2 regions of the Streptomyces crystallinus genome follow, and region 2 is predicted to be linked to the other one. Evidence: riboswitches for the same ligand, from Rfam matches in the RefSeq annotation. Region 2 holds a riboswitch; the other holds the start of a gene.

Region 1 (11,625 bases), on a different contig from region 2:
CCGTCGCGATGGCTCAACGATATATCGGAACCGTTCGGTGAGCAAGCACCGATATGACTCTCCGAGGAAGGCCGTCGGAAAAAGGGCCACCGAGGAGGCCAACAACCCCGGATTGGCCTTGGTCAGTGGACTGCTCCGGCCCGTACCGTCCTGCCATGCAGATCCGAATCGTCGACGCCTTCACCGACCGCCCGTTCGCCGGAAACCCGGCCGGGGTCCTGCTCCTCGACGCGTTCCCGGAGGACGCCTGGCTTCAGGACGTGGCCCGCGAGGTCAACCTCTCCGAGACCGCCTTCGCGCATCCGCTGCCGCCGGGCGGCGAGGCCGACTGGGCGCTGCGGTGGTTCACCCCGGCCACCGAGGTCGGCATGTGCGGGCATGCCACTCTGGCCACCGCCCATGTGCTGCACACGACCGGCGCCGCGACCGGCACGGTCCGGTTCGCGGCCCGGTGCGGCGTCCTCGCGGCCACCGCGCACGCGGACGGATCGATCACGCTCGACTTCCCCACCTCGCCGCTGACCCCGGTGGAGGTCCCGGCCGGGGTGTCCGAGGCGCTCGGGGCGCGCCCCCGGTCCGTGCACGACACCTCGGAGTTCATCGGCGACCTGGTCGTCGAGCTCGCGGACGAGCGGACCGTGCGCGCTCTGACGCCCGACTTCAAGGCACTGGCCGCGTACTCCAAGCGCGGTGTCATCGCCACGGCGGCGGCCGAGGACCCGTCCCTGGGCTATGACTTCGTCTCGCGGGGCTTCTTCCCGGGCGTCGGCATCGACGAGGACCCGGTGACGGGCAGCGCGCACACCGCGCTGGCGCCGTTCTGGTCGGAGCGGCTGGGCCGCACCGAGCTCACCGGCCTCCAGGCCTCCACCCGGACCGGTCTGGTGCACACCTCCCTGCGCGGCGAGCGCACCCTGCTGACCGGTACGGCGGTCACGGTCATCGAGGGCGAACTGCTCACGGCGCCGTAGCGTCGGCCGATCGCGTGAGAGGGAATGCGTAAGGGGCGTACGCAATAGCGGTACGCCCCTTACCCGTTCGTCCACGCGCGCGTGCGCCGCCGCGCCCGCTCACACCGTGGGCAGCCAGCTCACCTTCCCCGCGAGCAGCGCGTACCCCACGAACGCCCCGATGTCGAGCAGCGAATGGGCCACGACCAGGGGTCCCACCCGCTGCCAGCGCCGGTAGAGCAGGACGAACACGACGCCCATCGCCATGTTGCCGAGGAAGCCGCCGATGCCCTGGTAGAGGTGGTAGGAGCCGCGCAGGACCGAGCTCGCCGCCAGCGCCGCGAGCGGCGTCCACCCCAACTGGCCTAGCCGCCGCAGCAGATACCCGACGACAATCACTTCCTCCAGTACGGCGTTCTGCACCGCCGACAGGACGAGCACCGGGTACTTCCACCAGACGTCCGGCAGCGACTCGGGGACGACCGTGAGATTGCCCCCGGCCGCGCGCGCCAGCAGATAGAAACCGAGTCCCGCGCTGCCGATCCCGGCGGCGATCAGCGCGCCCCGCCCGAGGTCCGGCGCGGGCCGCCTGCGGTCGAAGCCGAGCACCCGAAGTCCCCCCGCCCCCTCCCGCAGCAGCAGGTGCGCCACGAGCGCCACGGGCACGAGGGCGGTGGCGATACCGAAGAGCTGCCAGGCGAGATCAAGCCAGGGCCGCCCGGGGGCGTACGAGGTGTTGAGTTTCGCCGCCTGGTCCTTGAGGCCGCCCGGCTTGGTCACCGACCCGACAAAGCTGATCAGCGCCGACACACCGCTCGCACCGAGCGAGAGCGCCAGCACGAGCACCGTCTCGGACCGCAAGATCCGCGGTGACACCCCCTGTTCGGGAAGAGAATCAGCCACACGCCCCGCCTCCACCTGCACACCTGCCTCCAGTTGACCGAACCCGTCCCAAGCCCACCACTGCCCCGCTAGGGTCTCGAATGAAAGTACGAAGATCGTGCGCGACAGGCCGGGGGGCGAGCGCCATTTCGATGGTGCGGTCCCCCTTTTTCCTTGTTCAGGGTTCAAGGAGGGCACCACCGCCATGGGACGTCACAGCTTGCCCGACGAGCACGCGACCGAGGGAACCCGGGGCGGCCCGGCCGCCGCCGGCCGCCGTCGAACGGTCGTCGTCGCCACCCTGCTCGTGCTCGTCGTGGCGGGCGGCGCGGCCGTCGCCGCGAGCAGCGGACTGCTCTCCTTCGGCGACGCGTGCCGGGACTCGGCGGTACGGCTGGATCTCGTCGCCTCCCCCGACCTCGCCCCCGCCGTCCGCTCCGTCGCCGAGCGGGCGCGCGCCGACAAGGTGACCTCCGACGGCTCCTGTATCGACGTCCGGGTCACCGCCCGCGAGCCGTACAAGGTGGCCGCCGCGCTCGGCGCGGGCCGCGAACCCGACTTCGCGGTGTGGATACCGGACTCGGCGCTGTGGGTGGACCGCGCCAAGGAGGGCGGCGAGAGCGTCCCGGTCGCCACGGCGGGCCATGTCGCCGCCTCGCCGGTGGCGCTCGCGCTGGTGGCGCCCGCCGCCAAGTCCCTGGGCTGGCCGTCCAGGACGTACACCTGGGCGGAGCTCGCCGCGGCCGCCACCCGCTCGGACGCGCTGCGCCTGGGCGCGGCCGACCCGGCCCGTTCGGCCGCCGCCCTGCTCGCGCTGAGCAGCGTCGGGCGCTCCGCGGCCCACGAGGGCGCCGACGGCGGCACCGGGGCGGCCACCCTGGCCAAGGCGCTCGCTCAGCGCACCGCCGACACCGACGCCCAGGTCGTCGAGACGCTCGCCCGGGACGGCTCGGGCGCCGGGAGGGGCGATCCGCGCCGCAACCAGGCCGTCGTCCTCTCCGAGCAGGCGGCGTACGCGTACAACACCGGCCGGGGCGCGAAGCGGGGGCTCGACCTCTTCTACCCGAAGGACGGGGCGCCGCTGCTCGACTACCCGTACACGATCGTCCGCGAGAACCGGCTGAGCACCGACCGCAGCCGCGCCGCGATGCGGTTCCTGACGCTGCTGGGCGAGCCGGAGTCCCGGCGGACGCTGGGCCGGAGCGGCTTTCGCACCCCGGGCGAGGCGGCGGACGAGGCGGCCGTGAAGAAGGCCGGCGCGGCCTCGCCGCAGCCCTACGCCGGCTCGACCGCCGAGACCCCGTCCGCCAAGGAGCTCCAGGAAGCCCTCGGGATGTGGACGATCATCGTGCAGAGCGCCCGGCTCACCACCGTCGTGGACGCCTCGGGGTCGATGGCGGCGCCGGTGCCCGGCGCGGGCGGCCGGTCCCGGATGGACGTCACCAAGGCCTCACTGCTGCGGGCGCTGGCGCAGTTCACGCCCGAGGACGAGATCGGCCTGTGGGACTTCGCCACCCGCCTGGACGGCTCGCGCGACTACCGCGAGCTGGTGCCGACCGCCCGCCTCGGCGACCCGGTCGAGGGCGGGCGCACCCAGCGCGACCGGCTGACCGCCGCCTTCGGCGCGCTCCAGCCGGTGCCGGACGGGGCGACCGGCCTCTACGACACGACGCTCGCCGCGTACAAGCAGGCCACCGCGAGCTATCGGCCGGGCAGGTTCAACGCGCTGGTGATCCTCACGGACGGCGCCAACGAGGACCCGGGCAGCATCTCGCGCGGCGAGCTGATCACCAGGCTCCGGCGGCTCGCCGACCCCGCGAAGCCGGTCCCGATGATCGCCATCGCGGTCGGCCCGGACGCGGACGGCGAGTCGGTCAGGGAGATCGCCCGCGCCACCGGCGGCGCGGGGTACCAGGTCACCGACCCGGCCGAGATCCAGGCGGTGATCCTGAAGGCCATCATGACGGTGGGTCAGGGCAGCCGGGCGAACTGAGGCCGCTGTCTCCTTTTTCTCCTGCTCCTTCCTCTCCTGCTTCTTCCTCTCATCCGGGCGCGGGGAACCCCATCGGCCAGGTGTGCACCGGCTCGCCCGTGTGGGTGAGATCGCGGTAGCGGCGGGTGGTGGCCGCCAGGGCCGCCTCGCGGGTCAGCCCGGCGTCGCGGGCGCGGTGGTAGGTGTCGACCTGCCAGGAGGCGCCGTTGACGCGCCGCTGGCAGCGCTCCTCGATCACGCCGAGGTAGTGGTCCCGGTCGGCCGGCTCCACCCCCCACGCGTCGAGCCCGGCGTGGGCCAGCGGCAGGAGCTCGTCGCGTACCAGCTTGACGGCCGGTACGCGCGCGACGCCGCCCGCCCGGCGCGGCACCGGCCACAGCAGTTCGGCGTCGATGCCCTGGCGGCAGGCCGTCTCGAAGTTGGCGGCGGCCACCGCGAACGGCAGCCGGGTCCACACCGGCCTGCTGTCCTCGGCCAGCGAGCGCACCAGGCCGTAGTAGAAGGCCGCGTTCGCGATGACGTCGGTGATGGTGGGCCCGGCCGGCAGCACCCGGTTCTCCACCCGCAAATGCGGCACACCGTCCGCGATCCCGTACACCGGGCGGTTCCAGCGGTAGATCGTCCCGTTGTGCAGGACGAGTTCCTGGAGGCTGGGGACCCCGCCCGCGGACAGCACCCGCAGCGGCTCCTCCTCGTCGCAGATGGGCAGCAGCGGCGGGAAGTAGCGCAGGTTCTCCTCGAACAGCTCGTACGCGGAGCTCACCCAGCGCTCGCCGAACCAGGTGCGCGGGCGCACGCCCTGGGCGCGCAGCTCCGCCGGCCGGGTGTCGGTGGCCTGCTCGAACAGCGGCGGACGCGACTCGCGCCACAGCTCCTTGCCGAACAGGAAGGGCGCGTTGGCCCCCACCGCGATCTGTACGGCGGCGATGGCCTGGGCCGCGTTCCACACCGCCGCGAAGCGGGCAGGAGTGACCTGGAGGTGCAGCTGCACCGAGGTGCAGGCGGCCTCCGGGGTGATGGAACCGGAGGTGCAGACGAGGCGTTCGACGCCTTCGATGTCGAGGGTGAAATCCTCGCCGCGGGCCGCCACGATCTGATCGTTGAGCAGGACATAGCGGTCGGCGTCGGAAAGGTTCGCGGATACCAGGTCCTGCTGGCTGAGCGTCGGAAGAATTCCGATCATCAGGATCCCGGCGCCGACTTCGCCGGCTTTGCGCTCGGCGTACCCGAGGCCGGTCCGCAGCTCCTCGGAGAGCTGATCGAAAACCCGGCCGCCGAGCGGGTGCGGGGCGATATTCACCTCGAGGTTGAACATCCCGAGTTCGGTCTGGAAATCCTTGCTCGCAATCCGCTCCAGAACCTCCGCGTTCATCATGCGCGGCATACCGTCGGACCCCACGAGATTCAGCTCGATCTCCACGCCCATCAGATTCCTCGGGCGATCGAACCTCCGTTCGGTAAGGAGTCGCCCCAGCCCCTCCAGGCACTGCTGGAGCTTCTGGCGGTACGCGTGCCGATCGGACAGGTCGAACTCGCCCGCCACGACCTTCTCACCCATCGAAGCGTCCCTCCTCGAATGGGCAGCCGGCCCGGCCGGCCGCGTGCGTCACGGTCGATAATGCCCAGGCTGGCTGATCCATAACGTCCCATCCGGGCGGGCCGCGTAGTAAGCTGGTACGAACCGGCCTCGGGCACATGCATTCGGCATACAGCAACCGGCGGATACCACCGCTTCGGGAATGGTGAAAAACACAGACGGGTTTCGGCCGACCGGCGTAGCGGGACCTTTCCAGGCAGGCCGCGTACCCCGTTCCGCGAATCGGGATGAATGCCGCATCAGCAGGACCTGATTCGGACTTGCCCGAAATACTGCCGACAGCTAGCGGAAACCCGCCGTGAACACGTGTCGTATAAACTTTGCGAACGAGGCAGAGAGTTGGCGCCCGGCCACTGCCCCCCGGCCCCCCTCTGACCCCGCGTCACCGCAGACAGCGCCGTCCGCACCGCCCACGCACCACCGTGTCTCCGAAGTGAGAGGCGACCCACCATGCCGCTGCATGTTCCCCCGGCTCCCGCGCCCGCCCTGCGCAGCGTCCTCGCGGCACTCGGTTCCCCCACCGCCGTCCGCGCGGCGCGCACCCCCGCCCTGCGAGCCGCGCAGGGCCCGCTGACTCCCGAACTCCCGCTGCCCGTCCATGTGCTGGACCGGATCACCCCGAGCGCCCGCGCCCCGCACAGCCGACTGGCCGGCTGGCGGTTCCTCATCAGCGACGCGGGAAGCGCGGTCGCCGCCGCGGACACCGTGCTCACCCCGGACGGCTGGGCCTTCTCGCACTTCTTCGAGGGCCCCTACCTCGCCTCGACCCAGCACGCCCTGCGCCAGGCGGAGGCGCTCACCGTGGACTTCGAGCCCCGTCTGCTCTCGGTGCCCGAGCTCTACATGCTCACCCTGTGGCTGCGGCGCGACCTCACGGCCGACCCCGCCTCGGGGGAGCTGGACCCGGCCGATCTGCTGGTGCCGCTGGCGCCCGCGCCGCCCGGCATCTGCGCCCACCGCCCGCACCGGGTCTCCGAGCTGCTGCCGGTGATGACCCTGCGGCTCACCCCCGCGCCGCTGCTCAGCCAGCCGGTCTGACACCCGGCCGCCCACCCGCGAGAGCCGCCCGCGGCGCCCCGGAGCCCACCCGGCCCGGGGCGCCGCGCTGTGCGCCCGCGCGCGCCCTCCTCCGTACGGGCTAGCCCGTAACGGCCACCGCGAACCACCCGAAGAGGCAGGGCAGTTGAGTTGAACCGGCCGCACGAGTGATGCGTCAATATGCAGTAGGAAGTGGTGCCGCGAAATCCCTGCGGATTGACGCCCGTAGGGCAACACTGGGAGCGGACCGACCGACTTACCAACGGGGGGCGGCCATGAACACCGCATCGAGCCGCAGGACACTCAACTCTACGACGCAGCGAAAGAACGCATCCATGTGCCAGCACCAGCCAGCCTGCCCGACAGCCGACTCCGCCGACCGGGAGGCCGCGCAGCTCGTGGCGCACCACCCGGAGCAGGGCTGGAGCCTGCTGTGCAACGGCGTCCTGATCTTCGAGGACACCGGTGAGCTGCTGCCGGACGGGCGGATCATCGCCCCGCACCGGGCGCTGACAGCCGGACAGGTGGCGAAGGCCGCCTAGCCGGCCTCGCGGGCACAGACCGCACAGCACCACAACAAAGAAGGGGCCGGCCCGGGGAGGAACCCCCGAACCGGCCCCGACGCATGTCAGCCGTGGACGGACCTACATCAGTTGTCGTACTCGTCCAGCGGAGGGCAGGAGCAGACCAGGTTGCGGTCGCCGAAGGCACCGTCGATCCGGCGCACCGGCGGCCAGTACTTGTCGGCGGCCGAGACACCGGCCGGGAAGACCGCCTCCTCGCGGCTGTACGCGTGGTTCCACTCGCCGCCGAGCGCGGCCGCCGTGTGCGGGGCGTTGGCCAGCGGGTTGTCGTCGGCGGGCCACTCGCCCGAGGCGACCTTCTCGATCTCGGCACGGATCGCGATCATCGTCTCGCAGAACCGGTCGATCTCGATCAGGTCCTCGGACTCGGTCGGCTCGATCATCAGCGTGCCGGCCACCGGGAACGACATCGTGGGCGCGTGGAACCCGTAGTCGATCAGACGCTTGGCGATGTCGTCGACGCTGACGCCGGTCGACTTCGACAGCGGGCGCAGGTCCACGATGCACTCGTGCGCGACCAGCCCGTTGGGGCCGGTGTAGAGCACCGGGTAGTGCGGCTCCAGGCGCTTGGCGATGTAGTTGGCGGCCAGCACCGCCACCTGGGTGGCGCGCTTGAGGCCCTCGCCGCCCATCAGCCGGACGTACGCCCACGAGATCGGCAGGATGCCGGCCGAGCCCCACGGGGCGGCCGAGATCGGGCCGACGCCCGTCTCGGGACCGGCGGTCGGCTGGAGCGGGTGGTTGGGCAGGTACGGCGCGAGGTGCGCGCGCACACCGACCGGGCCGACACCGGGGCCACCGCCGCCGTGCGGGATGCAGAACGTCTTGTGCAGGTTCAGGTGCGAGACGTCGCCGCCGAACTTGCCCGGCTTGGCGAGGCCCACCAGCGCGTTGAGGTTGGCGCCGTCGACGTAGACCTGGCCGCCCGCGTCGTGCACCTCGCCGCAGATGTCGGCGACGTGCTCCTCGAACACCCCGTGGGTGGACGGGTAGGTGATCATCAGCACCGAGAGCTCGTCGCGGTACTGCTCGATCTTGGCGCGCAGGTCCGCGATGTCGACCTCGCCGTCGTCGGCGGTCTTCACCACGACGACCTTCATCCCGGCCATCACGGCGCTGGCGGCGTTGGTGCCGTGCGCCGAGGACGGGATCAGACAGACCGTGCGCTGCTCGTCGCCGTTGGCGCGGTGGTAGGCGCGCACCGCGAGCAGACCCGCGAGCTCGCCCTGCGAACCGGCGTTGGGCTGGATGGACACCGCGTCGTACCCGGTGACCTCGGCGAGGCGCTCCTCCAGCTCGTGGATGAGCGTGAGGTAGCCCCCGGCCTGCTCGACGGGCGCGAAGGGGTGCATCTGCCCGAACTCGGGCCAGGTCACCGGCTCCATCTCGGTGGTCGCGTTCAGCTTCATGGTGCAGGAGCCGAGCGGGATCATGCCGCGGTCCAGCGCGTAGTCGCGGTCGGCGAGCTTGCGCAGATAGCGCAGCATCGCGGTCTCGGAGCGGTGCTGGTGGAAGACCGGGTGGGTGAGGAACTCGTCCGAGCGCAGCAGCGCGCCCGGCAGCGTGTCCGCAGCCGTGGCGTCCAGCGCCTCGATGTCGCCCTCGGCGCCGAAGGCGGCCCAGACGGCGGCGACGCGGTCGCGGTCGGTGGTCTCGTCACAGGCGATCGAGACGGTGTCGGCGTCGACCAGGTGCAGGTTGACCCCGCCGTCCCGGGCGGCGGCGACGGCGTCGGCGGCCTTGCCCGGCACCCGGACGGTCAGCGTGTCGAAGTACGAGCCGTGCACGACCTCCACACCGGCGGCGCGCAGCCCCTCGGCGAGGATCACCGCGTAGCGGTGGGTGCGCCGGGCGATCTGCCGCAGGCCGTCGGGGCCGTGGTAGACCGCGTACATCCCCGCCATGACGGCGAGCAGGACCTGCGCCGTACAGATGTTGCTGGTGGCCTTCTCGCGGCGGATGTGCTGCTCACGGGTCTGCAGGGCCAGGCGGTACGCCTTGTTGCCGTCCGCGTCCACGGAGACGCCGACCAGTCGGCCGGGCAGGCTGCGGGCGAACTTCTCCTGGACCGCCATGTAGCCGGCGTGCGGGCCGCCGAAGCCCATCGGGACGCCGAAGCGCTGGGTGGTGCCCACCGCGATGTCCGCGCCGAGCTCGCCGGGCGAGGTCAGCAGGGTCAGGGCGAGCAGATCGGCGGCGACGGTGACGACCGCGCCCAGCTCGTGGGCCTCGTCGATGACCGGCTTGAGGTCGCGGACCTCACCGGAGGCGCCCGGGTACTGGAGCAGCACACCGAAGACACCGCGCTCGGCCACCTCGGCCGGGATGCCGTGGCTCAGGTCGGCGACGACCACCTCGACACCGGTCGGCTCGGCACGCGTCTCTATGACGGCGACCGTCTGCGGCAGGGTGTCGGCGTCGACGAGGAAGACCCCGCCCTTGACCTTGCCGACCCGGCAGGAGAGCGCGAGGGCCTCGGCCGCCGCGGTGCCCTCGTCGAGCAGCGAGGCGCCGGAGGTGGGCAGCCCGGTGAGGTCGGCGACGACCGTCTGGAAGTTGAGCAGCGCCTCCAGCCGGCCCTGCGAGATCTCCGGCTGGTACGGCGTGTAGGCCGTGTACCACGCGGGGTTCTCCATGACGTTGCGCAGGATCACCGGCGGGGTGAAGGTGCCGTAGTAGCCCAGGCCGATCATCGGGGCCAGGACCTTGTTGCGGTCGGCGAGCGAGCGCAGCTCGGCCAGGACCTCGGCCTCGGTGCGGGCGCCGGGCAGACCCAGCGCCTCGGCGCTCTTGATCACGTCCGGCACCGCCGCGGCGGTCAGATCGTCGAGCGAGCCGTAGCCGACCTGCGCGAGCATCTTCGCCTGGGCCTCGGCGTCGGGCCCGATGTGGCGCTGCTCGAAGGGAATGCCCCGCTCGAGCTCGGTGAGCGGCATGCGGTTGGCGGTCATTACGGAGGCCTCCTGGTCTGCGCGACCTGCGAGGGGCACCACGGCGCGGGTGCCCGGACGGCCTCCCCCTCTGTCATCTCAACCTGAGAGCTTCACCGGGTCGCGTGGGGGCTTCCCGGCTTTCACCGTCGGTGAGGACGGGGTGCGCGCACAGGCGTCCGCCCGCACGTCCCCCGTCCTGCTTTCCAGAGTGACCTCGTCCGCGCGGTACGTGGGCCTGAGAGATTCCGGGGAGGATTTGCTCCTTCGGCGCCTTCGGACATCATTCCGAAGGACTCTCCCGCACGGGGTCAGCAGCCATCGCCAGCGTACCAGCGCGGCCCGGCCCTGATCCTTCGAGTGGCCGACGCCCGCGTTGTGCACTTTCGTAGTCTTACGAGCAGTTGCGACCAGTTGGAGGGACCGTGCAGACCGATATCGATCCGCGCAGCCTGATCGGCCGCAAGGCGTTCGACCGCAACGGCAACAAGATCGGCACGGTGGACGAGGTCTACCTCGACGACGCCACCGGAGTGCCCGAGTGGGCGGCCGTGCGCACCGGCCTGTTCAGCCGGGACGCCTTCGTCCCGCTGGAGCCCAGCAGCCTCGTCGACGAGGCCCTGCACATCCCCTACGACCGCGCGCTGATCAAGGACGCCCCGGACTTCGGCGTCGGCCGCCACCTCTCCCCCGAACAGGAGCTCCAGCTCTACCACCACTACGGTCTGGACATCGCCGCCCCCGATCCCCTGCCCGGCGCCGACCGGGACTTCGGGCGGCTCGCGGGCGAGGAGGACGACGCCTGATCCACCGCGCCGGTCGTCGCCCCGGGCCCGGTCCCCGTCCCCCCTCCTTCGGTCTCCCCGGGCCCGGCCACCAGCGGCGGCAGCGGCTCGGAGGGGCCCTGCGGCTCCTCCGGCCCGGCCACCAGCGGCAGCGGCTCGGACGGCTCGAGGTCGGGGTCGTCCATCCGGAAGGTCCGCACCCGCCCGGGCACGGCGGACAGCGGCGTCTCGAACCGGACGGTGACCCGCCCCACCCCGCTGCCCTGCACCCAGCCGGGGCCGAACTCGCGGTGGTGCACATCGTGCCCGGCCAGCCAGCGCCGCTCGGCCGGGTCGACCGCCGAGGGCTGCTCGGGAGCGGCCGGATCCGCCTCCGCCTCGGCCGCCGCCTCCTCGGCCGCGCCCTGCTCACCGGCCGCCGCCTGGGCGAACAGGTCCTCCTGGGTGAAGTCGGCGAGGCCGCTGACCCCGACGCCCAGCAGGCGCACGCCGCCCGTGGTGTCCACGGAGTCGAGCAGCCGGCCGGCCGCCTCACGCACCACCGCCGGGTCGTCGGTGGGGCCCCGGAGCGTCTCCGACCGGGTCAGCGTCGAGAAGTCGTATCTGCGGACCTTCAGGACGATCGTGCGGCCCGAGTGCCCGGACGCCCGGAGCCGCTGCACACACCGGTCGGCGAGCCGCCCCACCTCGTTCGTCACCCGCACCCTGTCGTGCAGGTCCACGTCGAAGGTGTCCTCCACCGACACCGACTTGGTGTCCCGCTCGGCCACCACCGGCCGGTCGTCGAGCCCGAGCGCCATCCTGTGCAGCGAGGCGCCGTGAGCCTTGCCCAGCAGCCGTACGAGCTCGTCCTCGCCCGCCTCGGC
Region 2 (11,625 bases):
GAACTTCCGGTCGGGGACATCGTACTGACGGGCCACCATGGAGACGCTGGCGGCGAGCAGGATCAGGCGATCCAGGAGTTTGGCCGTCAAGGACCTCATTTCTGTAGTGTAGGGGCGCGGCCCGGTGCCGGAACCGATCGGTACCGCACTTCTTCGCCGCTCCTGCGCTAGTCCTCCACGGGGTCGGTGACGAGCAGACTGATATCGGACTTCTGATGCTTCCAGGCGACCCCGGGAAGCGGGCGCACGGCACCAAGGCCGTTTACGGACTCCGCTCTTCCGGTATTCGTCGCCTCGCCGACGACAAAGAAGTCCAGTCCGGCGAGATCGAACTCGGCCCGGCATTTCTCGAGGTCGCCCGCGTCGATGGTGAAGGCGAGCTGGAAGTCGGAGGACGCGCTCATCGCCAGCGCCAGCGGCTCGGCGCCCATCAGATCGGCGACCATGGCGACGGCCGGGTCGACCGGCACGTCGTCCTCGTACACGCGAAACCCCACCCCGCTCGCCTGCATGATCTGCTCGACGGTCGCCTTGAGACCGTCCGAAGTGTCCTGGCAGGCCGTGGCGTACGACTTCGTACCGAGGACCCTTCCCTCGGCGACGCGCGCCCGGGGGCGTTTCCAGCCGTCCAGGAGCCGTCGCTCGACCTCTTCGGGAAGGGCCTTGGCGAAGGTGTCCCGCCGGGGGAAGTAGGCGACGGCCGCGCCCAGCAGCCCGCAAGGGCCCGTCACGCAGAGCAGGTCGCCCGGGCGGGCGCCGCTGCGCATCAGCGCGCTGCCCGGTTTGCAGACGCCGAACGCGGTGGCCGAGAGGATGATCCGTTCGGCGTTCCCGATGTCCCCGCCGACGTTCAGCGTCCCGCAGTCCGTGCAGCCCTGGTGGATGCCCGCCATCACTTCGCGGAACTCCGCGTCGTCCACCTCGTGGGGATAGCGGACCACGCTCAGCAGACCGATCGGGGTGGCGCCCATGGCGGCGATGTCGCTGATGTTGGCGACGGCCAGGTAGTAGCCGATGTCGAACCCCGAGAGCAGCCCCAGCTCGTACAGGACGAACTTGGGCCCGCGGACGTAGTCGGAGCCGACCACCAGACTCATCGGGGAGCTCAGGTCGTAGACGGCGCAGTCGTCCCGCGCGTCCGCCCCCGCCGTCAGCCGGACCTCGAGGCCGTCGCCGCCCAGGCTCGTCCCCGACTGATCGGTGAGGAACTCGCTGACGAGCTGCCGCACCCGGGTCGGTTCGTCGGAGTAGGCCGGCTGGTGAGGGTGCACGGTGTCCTGTTCTTCCCGGGGGCTCATGCGGCGTACCGCCGCAGCCCGCGCAGCGCGGCCGTGAGGACGACCGGGGCGGGGCTGTAGGTCGAGTCGATCTCCAGGGCGTTCGGCATGGCCCGGATGGCGTCCCGGTTCTCCAGGTCGCGCGCGGTCGCCGGGCCGACGGCGAGGGAGCGGTCCCCGAAATCGCGGTACTGGGCCCGACGGCGCTCTCTGCGAATGGCCTGGTCCGCTGTCAGATAGATGTGCAGCGAGGCTCGGGGGAGCAGGGTGACGGCGACATCGCGTCCGACCGCGACGATGTTCTCGTATTTCTCCACGATCCTCTGGTGCAGCAGCAGGATTTCCCGGCGGCAGGCCTGGTCCTGGGAAATCGACTTCAGATTTCCGTCCAGTGAGGAATGCCAGATCTTCTGGGTGATGTCCTCTCCTTTGAAGAGGACCGAATGGGGCTGGCGGATTCCGCCGCCCCGCCGCCGGTGATGGATCTCGGGCTGGTGGACGAGAAGGGATCCCAGCTCTGTCCGCAGCTTTTCGACGGGTTCGTGCTCCAGGGCATAGGCCAGACTCCGAAAGGTGACACCGGTGTCGAGGAAGGCGAGGCCCAGTTCTTCCGCGAGGCCGGTGGCGAGCGTGGTCTTGCCGCTGGCGGTCGGGCCGTCGATGGAGAGGGTGACACCGGACATACGGTTCCTCCGGGCTGCGGTCAGGTCGGCTGCGGGTCCGTGCCGACGCGCCAGGCCGAGGTGAGCGCGACCGTCTCACGGAAGAGGTCCTTGCGGGTGACCAGGGCGTAGTCCCACAGCGGGTCCGCGATGCCGACGATCTTCGCGACGATCGAGCGGAGGTACTGGCGGGGCATGGGGCGCCGTGGCCGGTAGACGCTCATCCCGTCTTCGTGCAGGCACATGAAGTAGGGGGCGTCGTCGAAGCGGGTCAGGTGGTCCAGGCCGGCGAGGGGGGTGGGGGTGAGCCCGTCGGCGAGGATGAGCTCGTTCACGCGTCGGCCGTCGACCGGCAGGATGTGCCAGTGCGCGTGGGATATACAGGCGCTCGACTCCATGCCGGGGCAGGATCCGTGTTCGAGCACGGTGTACCTGCCGAAGGTCTCCCGGTACGCCGGTTCGACCTTGCCCAGGAACCCGCGGAGTTCCTCCTCCAGATCGTCGATCAGCTGCGCGAAGCTGAAATAGTGATCAACGGGGAGCAGGAGAAGATGGCCCAGTGTCATGGGGGACAGATCGGCCAGTAGACGGAAGTTTTCCGTCCTATGGATGAGCCGGCTCGGTGGCTCGCCTTCGTACACCATCGAAAACGTCGTGTCCCGGGCTCCGGCAAGTTCTTGGCAGAGGTCGGATCCGGCGCACTCGTTCCCGCGCGGCATGTTCCACTCCTCGACTTGTGGAGCAGGTGAGTCCTCGGATGAACGCCGGAAAGACGGCGATAACGTACTGTAGTCGTCCGTAACGTGCAAGCGGAGTAGGGTAATTGGCCAAACTCGCGCTTTCGTTCGGGAAAGCGGAATGCGTTCCTTCATGGCAAAAGGCGGCGGCGAGGACCGCTGGGGTCCTCGCCGCCGCCTCGCGAAGCCTCGCGGCCGTCAGCACTCGATGATGTTGACCGCCAGGCCGCCCCGCGCGGTCTCCTTGTACTTCACGGACATGTCGGCGCCCGTCTCCTTCATGGTCTTGATGACCTTGTCCAGGGAGACCTTGTGGCTGCCGTCGCCGCGCATCGCCATCTTCGCGGCCGTGACGGCCTTGACCGCCGCCATGCCGTTGCGCTCGATGCACGGGATCTGGACCAGACCGCCGACCGGATCGCAGGTCAGGCCCAGGTTGTGCTCCATGCCGATCTCCGCGGCGTTCTCCACCTGCTCGGGGGTGCCGCCGAGGACCTCGGCCAGCGCGCCCGCGGCCATCGAGCAGGCCGAGCCGACCTCGCCCTGGCAGCCGACCTCGGCGCCGGAGATCGAGGCGTTCTCCTTGAAGAGCATGCCGATGGCGCCCGCGGCCAGCAGGAAGCGGACCACGCCCTCGTCGTCGGCGCCGGGCACGAAGTTCATGTAGTAGTGCAGCACGGCCGGGATGATGCCCGCGGCGCCGTTGGTGGGCGCGGTGACCACCCGGCCGCCCGCCGCGTTCTCCTCGTTCACCGCCATCGCGTACAGCGTCGACCACTCCATCGCGTGCGCGTCCGGGTTGCCCTCGGCGCGCAGCTGGCGGGCGGTGGTGGCGGCGCGGCGGCGGACCTTGAGGCCGCCCGGCAGGATGCCCTCGCGGGACATGCCGCGCGAGACGCACGCCTGCATCACCCGCCAGATCTCCAGCAGACCGGCGCGGATCTCGTCCTCGGTGCGCCAGGCCTTCTCGTTCTCCAGCATCAGCGCGGAGATCGACAGGCCGGTCTCGGACGCCAGCCGCAGCAGCTCGTCGCCGGTGCGGAAGGGGTGCTTCAGGACCGTGTCGTCCGGCACGATCGGGTTCTCGCCCGCCACCGCGTCCTCGTCCACCACGAACCCGCCGCCGACCGAGTAGTACGTCTTCTCCAGGACCAGGGCGCCCTCGCTGTCGTACGCGAAGATCGTCATGCCGTTGGCGTGGTACGGCAGCGCCTTGCGGCGGTGCAGAACCAGGTCCGCGTCGAAGTCGAAGGGGATCTCGTGGGCGCCGAGCAGACTGATCCGCCCGTCCGCCTTGATCCGCTCGACCTGCTCGTCGGCGCTCTCCACGTCGACCGTGCGCGGCGAGTTCCCCTCCAGGCCCAGCAGCACGGCCTTGGGGGTGCCGTGGCCGTGGCCGGTGGCGCCCAGCGAGCCGTACAGCTCGGCCCGTATCGAGGCGGTGTGGGCCAGCAGGCCCTCGTTCTTCAGCCGGCGCGCGAACATGCGCGCGGCGCGCATCGGGCCGACCGTGTGGGAGCTGGACGGGCCGATGCCGATCGAGAACAGGTCGAAGACCGAGATGGCCACGAGAGGACTCCTTGGGAGGTAGACGCCGTTGTCTGCCGGGGCGGTGCAGAACGAGCAGGTGGAACGGGCGGTGCAAGGGCTCGGGGCACCGCGCTCACTGTCCAGTGTGCGTCCAGTGTGCGCGGTGCCCCGAAGGTTCGTACGAACAAAAGGGTACGAAACTACTTCAGGCCGGGGTACAGGGGGTGCTTGGCGGCCAGCGCGGAGACCCGCGCGGCCAGCGCCTCCTTGTCGAAGTCCGGCTTCAGCGTCTCGGCGATGATGTCGGCGACCTCACGGAAGTCGTCCGCGCCGAAACCGCGGGTGGCCAGCGCCGGGGTGCCGATCCGCAGGCCCGAGGTGACCATCGGGGGACGCGGGTCGTTCGGGATCGCGTTGCGGTTGACCGTGATGCCGACCTCGTGGAGGCGGTCCTCGGCCTGCTGGCCGTCCAGCTCGGAGTTGCGCAGGTCCACCAGGACCAGGTGCACGTCCGTGCCGCCGGACAGGACCGAGACACCGTGCGCGGTGACGTCGTCCTGGACCAGGCGCTCGGCCAGGATGCGGGCGCCGTCCAGGGTGCGCTGCTGGCGCTCCTTGAACTCCTCGGAGGCGGCGACCTTGAAGGAGACCGCCTTGGCCGCGATCACGTGCTCCAGCGGGCCGCCCTGGAAGCCCGGGAAGACCGCGGAGTTCAGCTTCTTCGCGAAGTCCTTGTTCCGGGCCAGGATGATGCCGCCGCGCGGGCCGCCGAGGGTCTTGTGCGTGGTGGAGGTGACCACGTCCGCGAACGGCACCGGGTTCGGGTGCAGCCCGGCCGCGACGAGCCCGGCGAAGTGCGCCATGTCGACCCACAGCAGGGCCTCGACCTCGTCCGCGATCCGGCGGAACTCGGCGAAGTCCAGCTGGCGCGGGTACGCCGACCAGCCCGCGATGATCACCTTGGGGCGGTGCTCCTTGGCGAGGCGCTCGACCTCGGCCATGTCGACCAGACCGGCCTCGTCCACGTGGTACGGGACCACGTTGAACTGCTTGCCGGAGAAGTTCAGGCGCATGCCGTGGGTGAGGTGGCCGCCGTGCGCCAGGTCCAGGCCGAGGATCGTGTCGCCGGGCTGGGCGATCGCGAACAGCGCGGCCTGGTTGGCGGAGGCGCCGGAGTGCGGCTGGACGTTGGCGTACTCCGCGCCGAACAGGTCCTTGACCCGGTCGATCGCGATCTGCTCGGTCACGTCCACGTGCTCGCAGCCGCCGTAGTAGCGGCGTCCCGGGTAGCCCTCGGCGTACTTGTTGGTGAGGACCGTGCCCTGGGCCTCCATGACCGCGACCGGAGCGAAGTTCTCCGAGGCGATCATCTCGAGGGTGGACTGCTGGCGGTGGAGCTCGGCGTCGACGGCGGCGGCGACGTCCGGATCCAGCTCATGGAGGGAGGTGTTCAGAAGCGACATCGGAAGATCAGTCCTTACGCCGTGGTCAGCTGCCTGCGAACGCGGTGTACTCGTCGGCGGAGAGCAGGTCGCCCGGCTCCTCGGCGACGCGCACCTTGAACAGCCAGCCGCCCTCGAACGGGGCGGAGTTCACCAGCGACGGGTCGTCGACGACGTCCTGGTTGGCCTCGACGACCTCGCCGGAGACCGGGGAGTACAGGTCGCTGACCGACTTGGTCGACTCCAGCTCGCCGCAGGTCTCACCCGCGGTGACCGTGTCACCGACCGAGGGCAGGTCGGCGTAGACGACGTCACCGAGCGCGTTGGCCGCGAACTCCGTGATGCCGACCGTCGCGACACCGTCCTCGGTGGCCGACAGCCACTCGTGCTCCTTGCTGTAACGCAGCTGCTGGGGGTTGCTCATGAGCTGAATTCTCCTGTACGAGGGGGAGTGGTGGTGAACGGAAAAGTCATGCGGTGCGTGTGCGAGGGGTCACTTCTGGCGCTTGTAGAACGGCAGCGCCACGACCTCGTACGGCTCATGCGTACCGCGAATGTCCACGCCGACGCCGGAGGTGCCCGGTGCGGCGTGCTCGGCGTCCACGTACGCCATCGCGATCGGCTTGCCCAGGGTCGGGGACGGGGCGCCCGAGGTGACCTCGCCGACGACCTGGCCGTCCGCCACCACGGAGAACCCGGCGCGCGGCACCCGGCGGCCCTCGGCCACCAGGCCGACCAGCTTGCGCGGCGCCTTGGCGGCGGCCCGCTCGGCGGCGGCCTCCAGGGCCGCGCGCCCCACGAAGTCGCCCTCCTTCTCGAACTTCACGACCCGGCCGAGCCCCGCGTCGAACGGGGTCAGCGAGGTGGTCAGCTCGTGCCCGTACAGCGGCATGCCCGCCTCCAGGCGCAGGGTGTCGCGGCAGGACAGACCGCACGGCACCAGGCCCGCGTCCCGGCCCGCCTCGGTGAGCGCCTGCCACAGCTTCTCGGCGTCGGCCGGGGCCACGAAGAGCTCGAAGCCGTCCTCGCCGGTGTAGCCCGTACGGGCGATCAGCGCCGGGACGCCGGCCACCGTGCCGGGCAGGCCCGCGTAGTACTTCAGGCCGTCCAGGTCGGCGTCGGTGAGCGACTGGAGGATGCCGGGGGACTCCGGGCCCTGGACGGCGAGCAGTGCGTACGCGTCGCGGTCGTCGCGGACCTCGGCGTCGAAGGCGGCCGCACGCTCGGTGATCGCGTCCAGGACGACTTGGGCGTTCCCGGCGTTGGCGACGACCATGTACTCGCTCTCGCCGAGGCGGTAGACGATCAGGTCGTCGACGATGCCGCCGTCCTCCTGGCAGATCATCGTGTAGCGGGCGCGGCCCACGCCGATGGTGCTCATGTTGCCGACCAGCGCGTAGTCGAGCGCCTTGACGGCGTCCGGGCCGGTGACGGTGATCTCGCCCATGTGGGAGAGGTCGAAGAGGCCGGCCCGGGTGCGCACGGCGTTGTGCTCGTCGCGCTCGCTGCCGTAGCGCAGCGGCATGTCCCAGCCGGCGAAGTCGGTCATGGTCGCGCCCAGCGAACGGTGGAGTGCGTCGAGGGCGGTGAGACGGGGGTTGCTCATGAGGGTGTGGCTCCCAAGGGCATGACGGCGAGGACGATCCTCCCCATCTGTCATCGGAACCTGAGAGGTTCGCCGGGAGACCCGGCTTGCACCTTGGGTGGGGCCGCGCCGTCCGGGAACGCGCGACCCGCTTTTCAGATCTGCCTCATCCACGCGGTACGGGGCCTGAGAGATTCAAGGGAGGGACTTGCTCCTTCGGCGCCCCGGGATCCACCCGGCCCGCTGGGGCCTTGGGGGAACTGCCGGGGACTCTCCCGCGTGGATTCAAGCGGCCGGTATGCAGTTTGGCGCGCACATCATTGCACGCCGCCCACGGGGACCACATCACCCGAGTCTCATTACCATCCTTTTACGCGCATGGGGAAAGGGTCGTACGACCCGGCAGGGGGAGCACGATGACGGTTCACACAACGGCCGAGGCACAGCCGGACGCGCCGGTTCCGGTGGTCCGGGACCTGCGCGGCCGGGGCGGCCGCTCACCGCGCACGCTCCGGTTCGCCGAGGGGGACGTGGTGGTGGTCTCCGGCCTGCCCGGCAGCGGCAAGACGACCCTGCTGCGGCGGGCCGTCACCGGCGTCGGGATCGACTCGCAGGACACCCGCAAGGCCTGGGAGGCCCGGATGGGCGCGGTGCCGTACGCGCTGTACCGCCCGGTCGTCCGGGTCGCCCACTTCCTGCGGATGCACCGGGCGCTGCGCTCGGGCGGCGGCCTGGCCGTCCACGACTGCGGCACCCACGCCTGGGTGCGCTGGTCACTGGCGCGGGGGGCGGCGCGTGGCGGCCGCTCACTGCATCTGGTGCTGCTCGACGTCTCTCCCCGCACGGCCCTGGAGGGCCAGCTGGCACGCGGCCGCAAGGTCTCCTCGTACGCCTTCGCCCGCCACTGCCGGGCGGTGCCGCGGCTGATAGCGGCGGTGGCGCAGGGCCGCCTGCCCCGGGGGGTGGCGTCGGCGGTCCTGCTGGACAGGGAGGCGGCCCAGGCGGTGGCCCGGATCGCTTTCGAGGAGAGCCCCGGGCGGGGCTAAAGTTTGAGCACGGGGACGACGCGACCCCTGCTTTCCGGGGGCGCGGGGCTGTGCCATTCGGGCACGGCCGGCCGTACCTCCCAGGGGCGCGGGCAACTGCGCGACCAGCCACAATCGGCCCGCAGACGAAGGACGGCAGATGGACCTGCTCCAACCACACGGCGGTGGCGGCTGGCCGGGCAACGAGCTGGAGGAGGCGCTGGCGGCCTCGCTCGGCGTCCCGGGCGCGGGCCCCCGTCTGATAGAGGTCCTGGGACGCAACCCGGTCTGGGTCCCGCTCCCCAACGGCGGCAGCCAGGACAGCCGGGACCTCGATCTGCCCACCATGGAGATCGACGGCGCGCCGTACGTCCCCGTCTACAGCTCCGAGCAGCAATTCCTCCAGTGCGTCGGCGCGCACATGTCCTTCGCGATCGCGCCCGCCGTGGAGTTCGCCCGCGGTCTGCCGCCGCAGCTGGGCATCGCGCTGAACCCGGAGGGCGCGGTCGGCGTACCGCTGCCGCCACCCGCCGTCGCCGAGCTGTGCCGCACCGGCCGCACCGCCCTGGACGGCCCGGCCTCCGGCGCCCGGGTGCGGCTCTTCGAGCCCGACTGGCAGGAGGACCCGGTGGACTTCCTGGCCGCCGCGGCCGCCGAGTTCGAGGCCATCGGCGTGGTGCTCACCGCCCGCCGCGCGCTGGCCTCCATCGAGGGCGACGAGCCGACCCTCTTCATCGGGGTGGAGTTCTCCACCTGGGACGGGGCCGGGCGCAACGCCCCCATGGAGGCGCTGGGCCGGGCGCTGGGCCGGGTCCCGGTCGGCTGGCCGGTGAACCTGGTGCTGCTCGACGTGGCCCAGGACCCGGTGGGCGACTGGATGCGCGAGCGCGTGCGCCCCTTCTACACGCGCGCCACCCTCTAGCGCCGCTCCGTCCTCCCACGCGCGGGCCGTCCGTCAGCACTCCCGCATAAGCTGGTTCCATAATCCGTAGACCCCCCACGGCCGCACGCCTGTGCACCGGCGGCGCGGGGGACCGAAGAGGGGCGGGACCCAGGGTGAGTGCGTCAGGCACCGCGGCGGCCGGGCAGGTCGAGCACATGCTGCGCCAGGTGGCCCCCGGACGCTACGACGCGTACGAGGCGCTGCTGCACGCCCTCGCCGACCCCTCCTCCGGACGGCTGTGGATGCTGCTCTGGCACGGCGGCCCCGGCGCCCCCGACGCGCAGTACGGGAACATGGAGGTCGACGGGGTGGCGTACGCACCCTGTGTGACCTCCGCCCAGGAGCTCGCCGCCAGTGGCTGGAACCGGGCGCACGAGGTGGTCACCGGCCGTGACATCGCCCGCGCCCTCTACCCCGACCGGTACGGGATCTGGCTCAACCCGCACGCCCCCGGCGGCGGGGTCGGCATCCCCTGGCCGGATCTGCGACGGATCGCCACCGGCCTGGACCGAATGCCCGCCGGGCCGCTGCGGATCACCGAGCCGGCCGTGGAGATCCCGCAGTTCTACGCCCTGCTCACCCAGCACGCGCACCGCACCCCGGCTGTCCGGGCGCTGCGCCGCGCCTGGGTGCAGCCCGCGCTCGGCACGCCGTATCTGGCCATCGGCCTCGACCTCTACGACACCGGGCCGCAGTCGGTCGACGCGGTGCGGGCGATGATGCAGCAGTCGGTCGCCGCCGTCCCGGACGGGCTGCCGGTCTCCACGGTCGCGCTCTCCGACGAGTACGACCCGGTCGGGATGTGGCTGCGCGCCAACGGGCGCCCCTTCTACGACCGCGAGGCGCACGCCGCCCCGGCGTCCCCGGCGGGCGGATACGGCTATCCGCCGGCCGCCCCGCGCGCCTACTGACGTCAAGCAATCCGCACAAGCAACGCAGAGGCATACCTCCCACCCATTACGGGCGCCGCACCGGCCCGCGCCCGTCGCCGCTGTCCTGGTTGCCCCGACTGGTCCACCCAATTCCACGCCTCATAAAGGCAGTTGGGTGACATGACCGATCTGGTCGGTTAGTGCACGACTGGTCCGCTCAGACGATCACGACGTCCGCATAACGGAAGCCGTCTGACCGCATCACGTTTAGGCAACCATTCACCGTCAGGTCTGGCGGGTGATCGCGAACGCGTTGAAGACTCCCGGCTAACAAGGGCCGGTTGGCCCGTCGCAGATCACCGCACCACCTGATGGAACAAGCCGCCACAGCGGCTGGTACGGGCCGGCCATCCGCCGGCCGGGAGGGGTCAGAGGCACTGTGACCGCACCGCTCGAGACCACCGGATCGGCTGCCGAGGTGCCGCCGGAGGCAGTACTCACGGGGGCCAAGCAGAGCCAGATCGAGGGCCGTTCACTCGGACAGATCGCCTGGACGCGCTTCAAGCGCGACAAACTCGCGGTCGCCGGTGGCGTCGTCGTCGTCCTGCTCATCCTGCTGGCCGTTCTCTCCAAGCCCATCCAGTGGGCGTTCGGGCTCGACCCGAACGAGTTCCACCAGGACCTGATCGACCCGGCCCTGCTGGCGCCCAAGGGCGCCTGGGGCGGGATGAGTTGGGAGCACCCGCTGGGTGTCGACCCGCAGTACGGGCGCGACATCCTGTCCCGGATCATCGAGGGCTCCTGGGTGTCGCTGCTCGTCGCGGGCGGCGCCACGCTGCTCTCGGTCGTCATCGGCGTGATCATGGGCGTCACCGCAGGCTTCTACGGCGGCTGGGCGGACACCCTGATCAGCCGCGCGATGGACGTCTTCCTGGCGTTCCCGCTGCTGCTCTTCGCCATCTCGATCTCCGCGTCCCTCCAGGACGGGGCGTTCGGAATGTCCGGGCTGCCACTGAGGATCAGCGTGCTGATCTTCGTGATCGGCTTCTTCAGCTGGCCGTACATGGGCCGTATCGTCCGCGCTCAGACGCTCAGCCTGCGCGAACGCGAGTTCGTCGAGGCCGCCAAGAGCCTCGGCGCCCGCGGTCCGTTCATCCTGATCCGGGAGCTGCTGCCGAACCTGGTGGCGCCGATCCTGGTCTACTCGACGCTCCTGATCCCCACGAACATCCTGTTCGAGGCCGGACTCAGCTTCCTCGGCGTCGGTATCTCGCCGCCGCAGGCGTCGTGGGGCGGAATGCTCACCACCGCGACCGACCTCTACGAGGCGGACCCGCAGTACATGATCGTGCCGGGCCTGGCGATCTTCATCACGGTCCTGGCGTTCAACCTGCTGGGCGACGGGCTGCGAGACGCCCTCGACCCGCGAGGCAAGTAAGCACGCGGCACCTGCCACACAACGACACATCTGCCGCAACCATCCATAGAGGGGGCATTCCTCAGGTGAAGACGAGAAAAGCGACCGTTCTGATCGCTACCGCCGTGGCGCTGA

What was found. Region 2 has a riboswitch for glycine ahead of gcvT (glycine cleavage system aminomethyltransferase GcvT). Riboswitches for the same ligand answer to the same signal wherever they lie in the genome.
Region 1: it holds a riboswitch for glycine, as region 2 does, so the genes downstream of both, gcvP (aminomethyl-transferring glycine dehydrogenase) here and gcvT (glycine cleavage system aminomethyltransferase GcvT) in region 2, are expected to answer to the same signal.

Annotation. Positions count from the first base shown of each region.
Region 1 covers NZ_BAAACA010000006.1:9,511-21,135, reverse strand. Annotated here, with positions in the region: gene ABD236_RS03980 (PhzF family phenazine biosynthesis protein) at 156-971, shown strand; gene ABD236_RS03975 (CPBP family intramembrane glutamic endopeptidase) at 1,071-1,874, opposite strand; gene ABD236_RS03970 (substrate-binding domain-containing protein) at 2,038-3,825, shown strand; gene ABD236_RS03965 (glutamate-cysteine ligase family protein) at 3,875-5,383, opposite strand; gene ABD236_RS03960 (hypothetical protein) at 5,873-6,460, shown strand; gene ABD236_RS03955 (DUF5999 family protein) at 6,796-7,002, shown strand; gene gcvP (aminomethyl-transferring glycine dehydrogenase) at 7,110-9,995, opposite strand; glycine riboswitch at 10,056-10,190, opposite strand; glycine riboswitch at 10,191-10,288, opposite strand; gene ABD236_RS03945 (PRC-barrel domain-containing protein) at 10,400-10,780, shown strand; gene ABD236_RS03940 (DNA polymerase IV) at 10,693-11,625, opposite strand, start outside.
Region 2 covers NZ_BAAACA010000005.1:166,766-178,390, forward strand. Annotated here, with positions in the region: gene ABD236_RS03635 (hypothetical protein) at 1-99, opposite strand, end outside; gene thiL (thiamine-phosphate kinase) at 168-1,298, opposite strand; gene ABD236_RS03645 ((d)CMP kinase) at 1,295-1,960, opposite strand; gene ABD236_RS03650 (HIT family protein) at 1,981-2,811, opposite strand; gene ABD236_RS03655 (L-serine ammonia-lyase) at 2,875-4,245, opposite strand; gene glyA (serine hydroxymethyltransferase) at 4,407-5,669, opposite strand; gene gcvH (glycine cleavage system protein GcvH) at 5,695-6,072, opposite strand; gene gcvT (glycine cleavage system aminomethyltransferase GcvT) at 6,142-7,254, opposite strand; glycine riboswitch at 7,399-7,521, opposite strand; gene ABD236_RS03675 (AAA family ATPase) at 7,650-8,279, shown strand; gene ABD236_RS03680 (enhanced serine sensitivity protein SseB) at 8,419-9,180, shown strand; gene ABD236_RS03685 (enhanced serine sensitivity protein SseB C-terminal domain-containing protein) at 9,315-10,112, shown strand; gene ABD236_RS03690 (ABC transporter permease) at 10,513-11,511, shown strand; gene ABD236_RS03695 (ABC transporter substrate-binding protein) at 11,577-11,625, shown strand, end outside.